One region of the Vreelandella piezotolerans genome, then DNA from elsewhere that is predicted to be linked to it. Evidence: predicted binding sites of a transcription regulator. Region 1 holds the regulator's gene; the other holds the start of a gene.
What was found. Region 1 encodes PhoB, which activates phosphate uptake and scavenging genes when phosphate is short. Its sites were predicted from a motif close to TGTCATANNNNTGTCANA; they were not measured.
Positions count from the first base shown of each region.

Region 1 (5,025 bases):
CATAAAGGAATCTCCCTTGTGAAAAAACAGACATCAATGTTGTTGGTTGCTCGGCTTACCCCAGCAGGCGGAGCTTTTTTAGCCTAGTCGCGAACGCGGCGAAAATCAGCCTAGCAGGGTGGGGGCGGCTCTGGAAAGCTCCACTTTCCTTCTCACACAGCCGCCTGTCAACGCAAAACCAATCAAACGACCGTCTTTATCTTCGGCCAAGGCGGTGAAATCGTCACCGTCGCCTTCGATTCGCCAGCGTTTGGGTGGCTGCGTTGGGGGGTAGGCCACGATGGGCAGTAGCGGCGTTTTGACCACCACGGGCCATGCGCCAAAGCGAACCGCGGTAGGCGTGCCGGTGAGCGTCGCCGCCAACGCTTTAACGCTGGCTTGCAGCGGCTGGACATACATGGCGTTCACACCGTCGATACAGGCTGCATCACCCAGGGCATAAACGTTAGGCTGGCGAGTGCGGAGGTGGCGGTCGACGTGAATGCCGCTGGCACTTACGGTTAGGCCAGCGGCCTCTGCTAACGCCGTGCGTGGTATCAAGCCGGTGGCGAAGAGGACGAGATCTACCGCGTGCCGCTCGCCGTTATCCAAGTGCAAAGCTACGGCGTTGTCGGCCGCTTGGGAAAGCGTGTCCAAGCTGCGCCCTAGTGCGAGGCGAATGCCTGCCGCGTGAAACGCATTGGCCAGCGCATGACCCAGTGGTTCGGGCAGCAGCCGCGGCAGTGGGGCGCTCTCCGGCGCGATTACGGTGAGTTGGTGTCCGCCTGCGTGCAAGTCATTGGCGAATTCACAGCCAACGAGCCCGGCCCCAATGATCGCCACGCGGCTCGGCTGAGTGAGTGCTTCATGCAGGTGCCGGTAGTCGTCTAAGTCATTGACGGTAAAGCAGCGCTCCGCCAGTGCGCTGGGCACGCTGAATGGCCTGCGAGGGGCGGCACCGGTGGCCAGCACCACGTCATCGTAACGAAGCGTGGCGCCGCTGCTCAGGTGTAGCGTTTGGTTATCCACATCTAGATGCGTCACTTGGGTGTGGGTAATGACCTCGGCATTGAGTTCGTCTGCCAGTGCACTGGCATCGCGCTGGGCGAGCTTGTCAGGGCCGAGGCGTTTGGCAAAGCCGGTGGAAAGCAGGGGCTTGCTGTAGTCATCGCCGCTGTCTGCACTGATCAGCGTGATAGTGCGTGTATCTCCCTGGCGTCGCAGGGTACGCGCTAGCCCCACGCCTGCCATGCCGGTTCCGACGATCGCCAGAGCAGTTGAGTGAGGAGAGGGCGTGGAAGAGGTCGTGTGTGAGTTGGGCATACCGTCCCCTGACGTCGGTGGAACAAAAGCCTACAAACCACCATGTTACACTAGCTCACTCTCAATTGACTGCCCTGGAGGCCTAGGTGACCGCCCCCGAGTTTTCACTCTTTCCTCAGTGGCTGCCGGTGGCCGCTGCTCGGCCAGCCATGAGCGCGCCTTGGTGGCAGTGGGTCGCCTCCACGGATTCGTTGACCGCCCGCCTGATGGCCGCCGGTAAGCCGGGCGCATTTCGGGTGCGCGTGTTGCGCCAGACCATCGGCCTGCCCCAGCGCGATGAAGCCCTTGCCCTGGGCATTGCACACCGCCGCTATGCGTGGCTGCGTGAGGTGGCGCTGTGTATCGATGAAACGCCGTGGGTCGTGGCGCGTTCGGTGGCATCGCTTCACCACCTGCAGGGCAAAGGGTTGGGCAACTTAGGTGAGCGTTCGCTAGGCAGCTGGCTATTCCAGAAGCCTGATTTGGTGCGCGGGCCGCTGGAAGTAACGTCGGCCGCGCCGCCATTCAACCGGCTGACGCTGGGATCGTCGGCCAGTAGCCTTTGGGGGCGGCGCTCCGTCTTTGAGCACGGCGGGCTGTCGTTGCTGGTGCAGGAGTACTTTTTATCCACCATGACAGATGCACTGAGCCTGCCGTCGCGCTAGGCTAACGCAGCGACTTTTTCGACGAGGTAAGCATGAGCATGGACCGTTCTCTGTTGCGCCCAACCGGGTGGGCCCGCCTGACCGATTTCCTACAGCTAATGCGCTTGGACCGGCCGATAGGTACTTGGCTGTTGATGTGGCCAACGCTATGGGCGCTGTGGATCGCCTCGGACGGGGTGCCGGGCCGCGATGTACTGCTGATCTTCATTGCCGGGGTGTACGTAATGCGCGCGGCAGGCTGCGTGGTGAACGACTACGCCGACCGCCACTTCGATGGCCATGTAAAGCGCACCCGGCAGCGGCCGCTGGCCACCGGCCGTATTAGTGAAACCGAGGCGCAGCTGCTGTTCGTGGCGCTGGTGGCGGCGGCCTTCGTGTTGGTCCTGTTGACCAATTGGTTTACCGTGCTGCTCTCCTTCGGCGGTGTGCTGCTAGCGTTCATTTATCCTTTCATGAAGCGCTATACCCACTTTCCCCAAGTGGTCCTGGGGGCGGCGTTCTCCTGGGCGATTCCGATGGCGTTTGGCGCCGTGCTCGGCGAGGTGCCACTCGTGGCGTGGCTACTGTTCAGCGCTAACGTGCTATGGACAGTGGCCTACGATACCCAGTACGCCATGGTCGATCGCGATGACGACCTGAAGATCGGCATCAAATCCACGGCGGTGCTGTTTGGCAGTGCCGACCGTCTCATCATTGGCTTGCTGCAGCTTGCCACCCTAGCGTTGTTGATTTGGGTGGGGCTGATGGCGAGCCTGGGCGGTTTCTTCTGGCTCGGTGTGGTCGGAATGGCGGTAACCTTTGCCCATCAACAGCGTTTGATCGTTCACCGGGAGCGTGATCGCTGTTTCCAAGCGTTTTTGAATAATCACTGGTCGGGGCTCTTGGTCTTTACCGGCATTGCTCTAAGCGAGTGGCCCGTGGCTGGCTAATATTGCTGGGTGTCATAGAATTGTCATTAAGTCATGGTGTTATCGTCACAGACATGTCATTGAACCGTTTTCGCATACATGAGCTTTCTTAGCACACCGTGAGGCCCTGGAATGACCGCCAAGACCGTACTGATCGTCGATGATGAGGCGCCCATTCGCGAGATGATCGCTGTGGCGCTGGAAATGGCTGACTATCGCGTGCTTGAAGCGGATAACGCCCAGGATGCCCACGCGATGGTCGTAGATCATCAGCCCGACCTGCTGCTGCTGGACTGGATGATGCCTGGCACCAGCGGCATCGAATTGGCACGCCGTCTCAAGCGCGAAGAGGCTACTGCGGAACTGCCGATCATCATGCTGACCGCCAAGGGCGAAGAGGATAATAAGATCCAAGGTCTGGAAGCGGGCGCCGACGATTACATCACCAAGCCGTTTTCGCCCCGTGAGCTGGTAGCGCGCCTGAAAGCCGTTCTGCGTCGGGCGACCCCGCGCGGCGTGGAAGATCCCATCGAAATCAATGGGCTGCTGTTAGACCCGGTGAGCCATCGTGTTAGCGCGCATGGCAAGGCGCTAGAGATGGGCCCTACCGAGTATCGATTACTGCAGTTTTTCATGACCCACCAAGAGCGTGCCTATACCCGTAGCCAGCTTCTCGATCAGGTGTGGGGCGGCAACGTGTACGTAGAGGAGCGCACGGTGGACGTGCACATTCGCCGGTTGCGTAAGGCGCTAGGGGAGGCGCACCAGAATTTGATTCAAACAGTGCGGGGCACTGGGTATCGTTTCTCTGCTCGGGTGTAGTCGTGCGCCTGTGGAGCCGTGAATGGTGGCGCATTACCTGGCTGGCGCTATTGGGCATGTGCCTGGGGTGGCTGGTGGGGTATCCCGGTGTGGGGCTCGCCGCTGGCCTCTTATTCTGTTTGATTTATCACTTGCGCCAATTAAAGGCGCTGTTCCAATGGCTGACGCTTCACCCTCACGATGAGCCGCCCGCGGCAACGGGGCTTTGGGGTGAGCTTTTCGATCGTCTCTACCGCTATCAAAAGAGCCAACGCATCACGCAAAGCCGCCTGCGGGCGACCCTTGCGCGTATTCAGGAATCCTCGGAGGCGATGCGTGATAGCGTCGTGATGCTGGATCGGCATGGTGATTTAGAGTGGTGGAACAGCGCGGCTACCGAGATGTTGGGCCTGCAAACCGCCCATGACCGCGGGCAGCATATTACCAACTTGCTGCGCGACCCACGCTTCATTAGCTACTTCAATGCCCGGGAGTATGGCGAGCCGCTAACACTCACCTCACCCATCGATGAGCGGCGTATTCTGCAGTATCAAATCACGCTCTATGGTGATGACGAGCGCTTGGTCATGGCCCGGGACATTACGCGCTTGCATCGCCTCGAACAGATGCGCCGTGACTTCGTAGCCAACGTGTCTCACGAGCTGCGCACACCGCTGACCGTGCTGTCGGGTTACTTGGAAACCTATGGCGATTTGAAAGAGCTGCTGCCGCCCCGTTTGGGCAAAGGCATCGGTCAAATGGAGGAGCAGACCAAGCGCATGCAGAACTTGGTCAACGACCTGCTACTGCTCTCTAGGCTCGAAATCGATCGAGGGGGAGAAGATCACCAGCCGCTTGCCGTCGGGCCGATGCTGGAGAGTATTCGCCGCGATGCGCTGGCGCTGTCTCACCAGCAACACAGCGTGCAGATCGTACTCGATTGCGAAGCGCGCCTAATCGGCAGTGAGCAGGAGCTGCGCAGTGCGATCTCCAACTTGGCATTCAACGCAGTGCGCTATACGCCGGAGGGAAGTCAAATCACGCTCCGCTGGGCGGCTCTGCCCAATGGCAGTGCCTGCATCGAAGTGGACGACGACGGTGAAGGGATCGATCCGGTCCATATCCCGCGTCTCACCGAACGCTTCTACCGCGTCGATAAGGGCCGCAGCACCGCCACCGGTGGCACTGGGCTGGGCCTGGCCATTGTAAAACACGTTCTCCTGCGCCACGATGCGCAGCTCCAAGTGGAGTCGTTGCCCGGTGAAGGGGCACTGTTCCGTTGCGTATTCCCGGCCACTCGGGTGGTCAACGATTAAAAACGCCGCTCGGCCACTTGTTTCACCGGCCTCACCTCGTACACTCAATCCTTC
Region 1 covers NZ_CP048602.1:3,794,394-3,799,418, reverse strand. Annotated here, with positions in the region: gene GYM47_RS17485 (HU family DNA-binding protein) at 1-3, opposite strand, end outside; gene GYM47_RS17480 (NAD(P)/FAD-dependent oxidoreductase) at 106-1,302, opposite strand; gene GYM47_RS17475 (chorismate--pyruvate lyase family protein) at 1,389-1,946, shown strand; gene ubiA (4-hydroxybenzoate octaprenyltransferase) at 1,985-2,875, shown strand; gene phoB (phosphate regulon transcriptional regulator PhoB) at 2,987-3,676, shown strand; gene phoR (phosphate regulon sensor histidine kinase PhoR) at 3,679-4,971, shown strand.

Region 2 (5,025 bases), 470 kb from region 1:
CGTCTTGCCATACGCCGCTTTGCCGAGCTCGACCTGCCGGGACTGCTGTTTCTCAATGTCATGCCGCTGACCATTGTGGAGCGGGATTTTCGTGAAGGGCTGACGCTCAGTTTTATCCAAGAGAGCGGCTTGCCACCCGAGCGGGTGGTCATCGAGCTGACCGAGCATGTGCCGATTCACGACTACGATCTGATGCGCCAAGCGGTAGATCACTACCGCGACATGGGGTTTCAGGTGGCATTGGACGATTTGGGGGCTGGTCACTCGAGTCTTCGCCACTGGTCGGAGCTACGGCCCGATTTCGTCAAGCTTGACCGTCATTTTATTTCTGGGATCGATCAGGAACCCGCCAAGCGAGAGTTTCTGCGCTCGATTTTGGATGTCGCCCGCAGCCTCGATTGCCTGCTCATTGCCGAGGGGGTCGAAACGGCGGCCGAGCATCTCTGCCTATGGGAACTCGATCGCGGGCTGGCACTGCTGCAAGGGTTCTATTTTGCTCGACCGAGCCCTCAGCCACCCATGCAGCTTAATACGCTATTGCCCGCCACCACCCAGCTCAAAGGCCCGGCGGGACGCACGGCGCACTCCATCTTGCGCCCCATCGAGAGCGTCCCGGCAAGTTGTTTAGTGCCCGCGCTGGCTGAACGCTTTCGCGAAGACCCTAAGCTGCGCTGCGTGGCGGTGGTGGAAGAGAGGGTCCCTGTGGCAGTGGTCCGCCGCAACGCTTTTTTGACGCTGTTTGCCAATCAGTACGGCCACGCGCTGTATGCTAAACGTCGCGTGTTAGATATCGCCGACCCTAAAATGATCGTCGCGGACGCAGAGCTCTCTTTAGAGGCCCTGAGTCAACAGCTCACCGACAGCCGCGATATCGAACAGGAAGATTTCGTCATCGTCGGCGGTGACGGTCACTACCTGGGCATGGGCAATATCGTCGATCTGCTGCGGGAGATTACCGCGATTCAAGTGCGTCAAGCGCGCCATGCCAACCCTCTTACCGGGCTGCCCGGCAATATTTTGATCAACGAAACCCTGGCGGCGTATTTATCCGAAGAGCGTGGGTTCGCGGCGGCATACGTCGACCTGGACAACTTCAAAGCGTTCAACGATGCCTATGGCTATGCTCGCGGTGACCACGTGATCATTTCGCTCTCACGGCTGCTCCAGGCTCAAGTGGAGAGCGCGGGGGGCTTTATTGGGCATATCGGTGGCGACGATTTCATGATGCTGCTGCCGTTAGAGCACTGGCAAAACGTCTGCGAGCAAATTCTCCACTCTTTCGAAGTGCTGGCGCCCGGGTTTTACGAGGAGAGTGATCGGCTGCAGGGGGGGATTTCCATTGAAAGCCGACAAGGGGGCGTGACGTTCTTTCCCTTTGTCAGCGTCTCGATTGCGGTCAAGCCAATTACGGACCCAGCGCCCTGCAAAGCGCTGGATATCGCCGCGCAGCTATCAGAGCTAAAGCATCAGGCCAAAAAAATCGTGGGCAACAGTCTGTTCGTCGAGCGACGGGGCTGCTGCACCGGAGAAGTCCAGTAGGTCGTCATGTCGTCGTCATCCAAGCGTCACGGGAGTGTCCCGCTGCTGTCATATTGGCCCGCCACTATGGCATGAACACTTCATAACTCGCTTAGGTGATGCCATGCACATGCACTCTTTCTCTTTCTCTCGTACGCTGTTGAGCGCCGCTGTCGTAGGCGCTTTTTCACTGGCAGCGGTGTCTGCCTCGGCTGACCTCTCTTCACGCTACACGGACAGCGACGGTGACATGATCGCCGACGTGCCCAGCGACGAGTCGCAGTGGGTCGATCCCGATACGCTGGTCTTTGCTTATACGCCGGTGGAAGATCCCGCCGTTTATGCCGATGTATGGGCCGATTTTCTGGACCATCTGAGCGACGCTACCGGTAAAAACGTCCAGTTCTTCCCCGTGCAGTCCAACGCTGCCCAGCAGGAAGCCCTGCGCGCAGGACGCTTGCACGTGGCGGGCTTCAACACGGGCGGTGTGCCGGTGGCGGTCAACTGCGGTGGCTTCCGCCCCTTTGCCATGATGGCGGCAGAAGACGGTAGCTTCGGCTACGAGATGGAAATCATCACCTACCCCGATAGCGGCATCGAGACGGTGGAAGACTTGGCCGGTCGTCAGCTGGCGTTTACCTCTGAAACGTCCAACTCCGGTTTCCGCGCCCCCTCCGCGCTGCTGCGCTCCGAGTACGGCCTGGAAGCGGATGAAGACTTCGAAACCGCCTTTTCGGGCTCTCACGACAACTCCATCCTAGGCGTCGTGAACAAAGATTACGACGCGGCCGCCATTGCCAACTCCGTCGCCAAACGCATGCTGTCGCGCGACGTGGTGAGCGAAGATGATTACAACGTCATCTACACCTCTGAAACCTTCCCCACGACGGCCTACGGTCTGGCGCACAACCTGAACCCTGAACTTGCCGAGCAGATTCAGGATGCATTCTTTAGCTACGACTGGGAAGGGACACCGCTGGAAGCCGAGTTTGCCAACTCCGGTGAAGCACAGTTCATTCCGATCACCTACCAAGAGAACTGGTCCGTGATCCGTACCATCGCCGATGCCAACGGCGTGACGTACGACTGCGATTGATCGATCCGTCATTCCGTGCGTTTTCTCGGCCAGGAGGGCGACCTTCTGGCCGAGCCGCTATGTAGCTAATGACATAAGCCCTTATTCATATAAGCACTTGAGTATCAGACACTGAGGCACTTCCCATGTTGACACTCACCGGCGTTGGCAAACGCTACCCAACTGGCGATCGCGCGCTGACCGATATTCAGCTGTCGCTGCCCAAAGGGCAGGTCATGGCGCTGATTGGCCCATCTGGCGCAGGAAAGAGCACTCTGATTCGCTGCGTGAACCGACTAGTAGAACCCTCGCAAGGCAGCATTCGATTAGACGATGTGGAGCTGACGACACTCTCGGGTAGCCGTCTGCGCCACGCTCGCCGCGCCATGGGGATGATCTTCCAGGAGTATGCGCTGGTGGACCGCCTGAGCGTGATGGAAAACGTCCTGTCGGGCCAATTGGGGTATGTGGGGTTCTGGCGTAGTTTCTTGCGCCGCTATCCCCAGGAGGCCGTGGCAGAAGCGTTTCGACTGCTGGAGCGCGTTGGCTTGCCCCACGCGATCGATAAACGCGCCGATGCCCTCTCCGGCGGCCAGCGCCAGCGGGTGGGCATCGCCCGGGCGCTGTTGCAAAGCCCCAAACTGCTGTTGGTGGATGAGCCCACGGCCAGTCTAGACCCGAAAACTTCCCGCCAAATCATGCGTTTGATTCGTGAATTGTGCGCCGAGCGCGAGCTGGCCGCTATCATCAACATTCATGACGTAGCGTTGGCCCAGCAGTTTGCCGACCGTATCGTTGGGCTGCGTGCCGGGCAGATCGTCTTCGACGGCAAGCCGAGCGAGCTGACCAGCGAGATGCTGACCACCATTTACGGTGAAGAGGAGTGGGACACCACACCAGAGCCTGCCGATGACGACGAAGAAGAGCACCAGAAGGTGACATCGCGTACCGCGCCGTCACCCTCGGCCAGCGCGCCTCAAACACCGCAACAGGGCCGCTTGGCGAGTGGAGGCGTTCAATGAGCACGATAGACACGCGAGCCCGCCAGCAGGCGGCCCGGCAGGGCCAATGGCGGCGGCTGCCGCTGATCGAGAGCCGCCGCCTGCGTTGGGCGTTGGTGCTGGGGGGAGTGGTCTACCTTGTACTGGCGCTCGCTTCGGTGGAAGTGAATTGGGCGCGGGTGGCGGAAGGGGCCGGGCGCGCGTTGAACTTCCTCGGCGCGTTTTTGCAGCCCGATTTCGTCAGCCGTCAAAGCGACATTCTGGCGGGCCTGCTGGAAAGCCTCACCATGACGCTGACCTCGACGGTGATCGGCGTTCTACTCGCCATTCCCGTCGGCTTAGGCGCGGCAAAAAATATTGCGCCGTTACCTGTGTATGCGGTGTGTCGGGCAATTATCGCGGTCTCGCGCACCTTTCAGGAGGTCATCATTGCCATCCTGTTCGTGGTGATGTTCGGCTTTGGTCCTTTTGCAGGCATGCTCACCTTGGCCTTTGCCACCATCGGCTTCATGGCCAAGCTGCTGGCGGAAGATATCGAAGACCTCGACTGGAAACAGGTAGAAGCCGTGCGCACCACCGGTGCCAGCTGGTGGCAAACCATGAACCACGCCGTACAGCCCCAGGTGATGCCGCGCTTGATCGGGCTCTCGATGTACCGGCTGGATATCAACTTCCGCGAGTCGTCGGTGATCGGCATCGTCGGGGCCGGGGGGATTGGCGCGACACTTAATACGTCGCTTAGCCGCTACGAGTACGGCACCTCGGCCGCCATCCTGCTGATCATCATCGCCATCGTACTCATGAGCGAATATGCCTCCAGCCATGTGCGTCGTTGGACGCAGTAGCATGGCGTTAGGCGTGTGGACTATCCCTTTATCCAATCTGAAAGGCAAGAGGAATCCTCCATGCCGGTAACCACTTCTTCTCAAGGCATGCCGCAGTGGCAGCGGCGCACCAGCCGCGCCCAGTGGCTGCAGTACGTCGCTTGGCTGGCGGGCATTAGCCTGTTCTTACTCTGTTGGAAAGTGATCTCCGATAACACCATGTGGGTGTTCGTAGAGGACGCGGGCCGCCAGGGCAGCGACTTGATCAGTCGTATGGTGCCGCCGCGCTGGGAGTATGCCAGCCAGCTCTGGCAGCCCATGTGGGACACGATCAACATCGCTACCTTGGGCACTGCGCTGGGGATCATGATGGCATTTCCCGTCGCGTTTTTGGCCGCCCGCAATACCACGCCGCATCCTCTCGTACGCAGCGTGGCGCTGACGATCATCGTCTCTTCGCGCTCGATCAACTCGCTGATTTGGGCCATGCTGCTGGTCACCATTCTAGGCCCCGGCGTACTGGCGGGCATCATCGCGATTGCCCTGCGGTCGATTGGCTTTGTGGGCAAGCTGCTCTATGAGGCCATCGAGGAGATTCATCCCACGC
Region 2 covers NZ_CP048602.1:316,534-321,558, forward strand. Annotated here, with positions in the region: gene GYM47_RS01495 (bifunctional diguanylate cyclase/phosphodiesterase) at 1-1,539, shown strand, start outside; gene phnD (phosphate/phosphite/phosphonate ABC transporter substrate-binding protein) at 1,649-2,614, shown strand; gene phnC (phosphonate ABC transporter ATP-binding protein) at 2,740-3,615, shown strand; gene phnE (phosphonate ABC transporter, permease protein PhnE) at 3,612-4,439, shown strand; gene phnE (phosphonate ABC transporter, permease protein PhnE) at 4,500-5,025, shown strand, end outside.
Region 2: the regulator PhoB is predicted to act here: its motif matches at 1,575-1,592, upstream of phnD (phosphate/phosphite/phosphonate ABC transporter substrate-binding protein).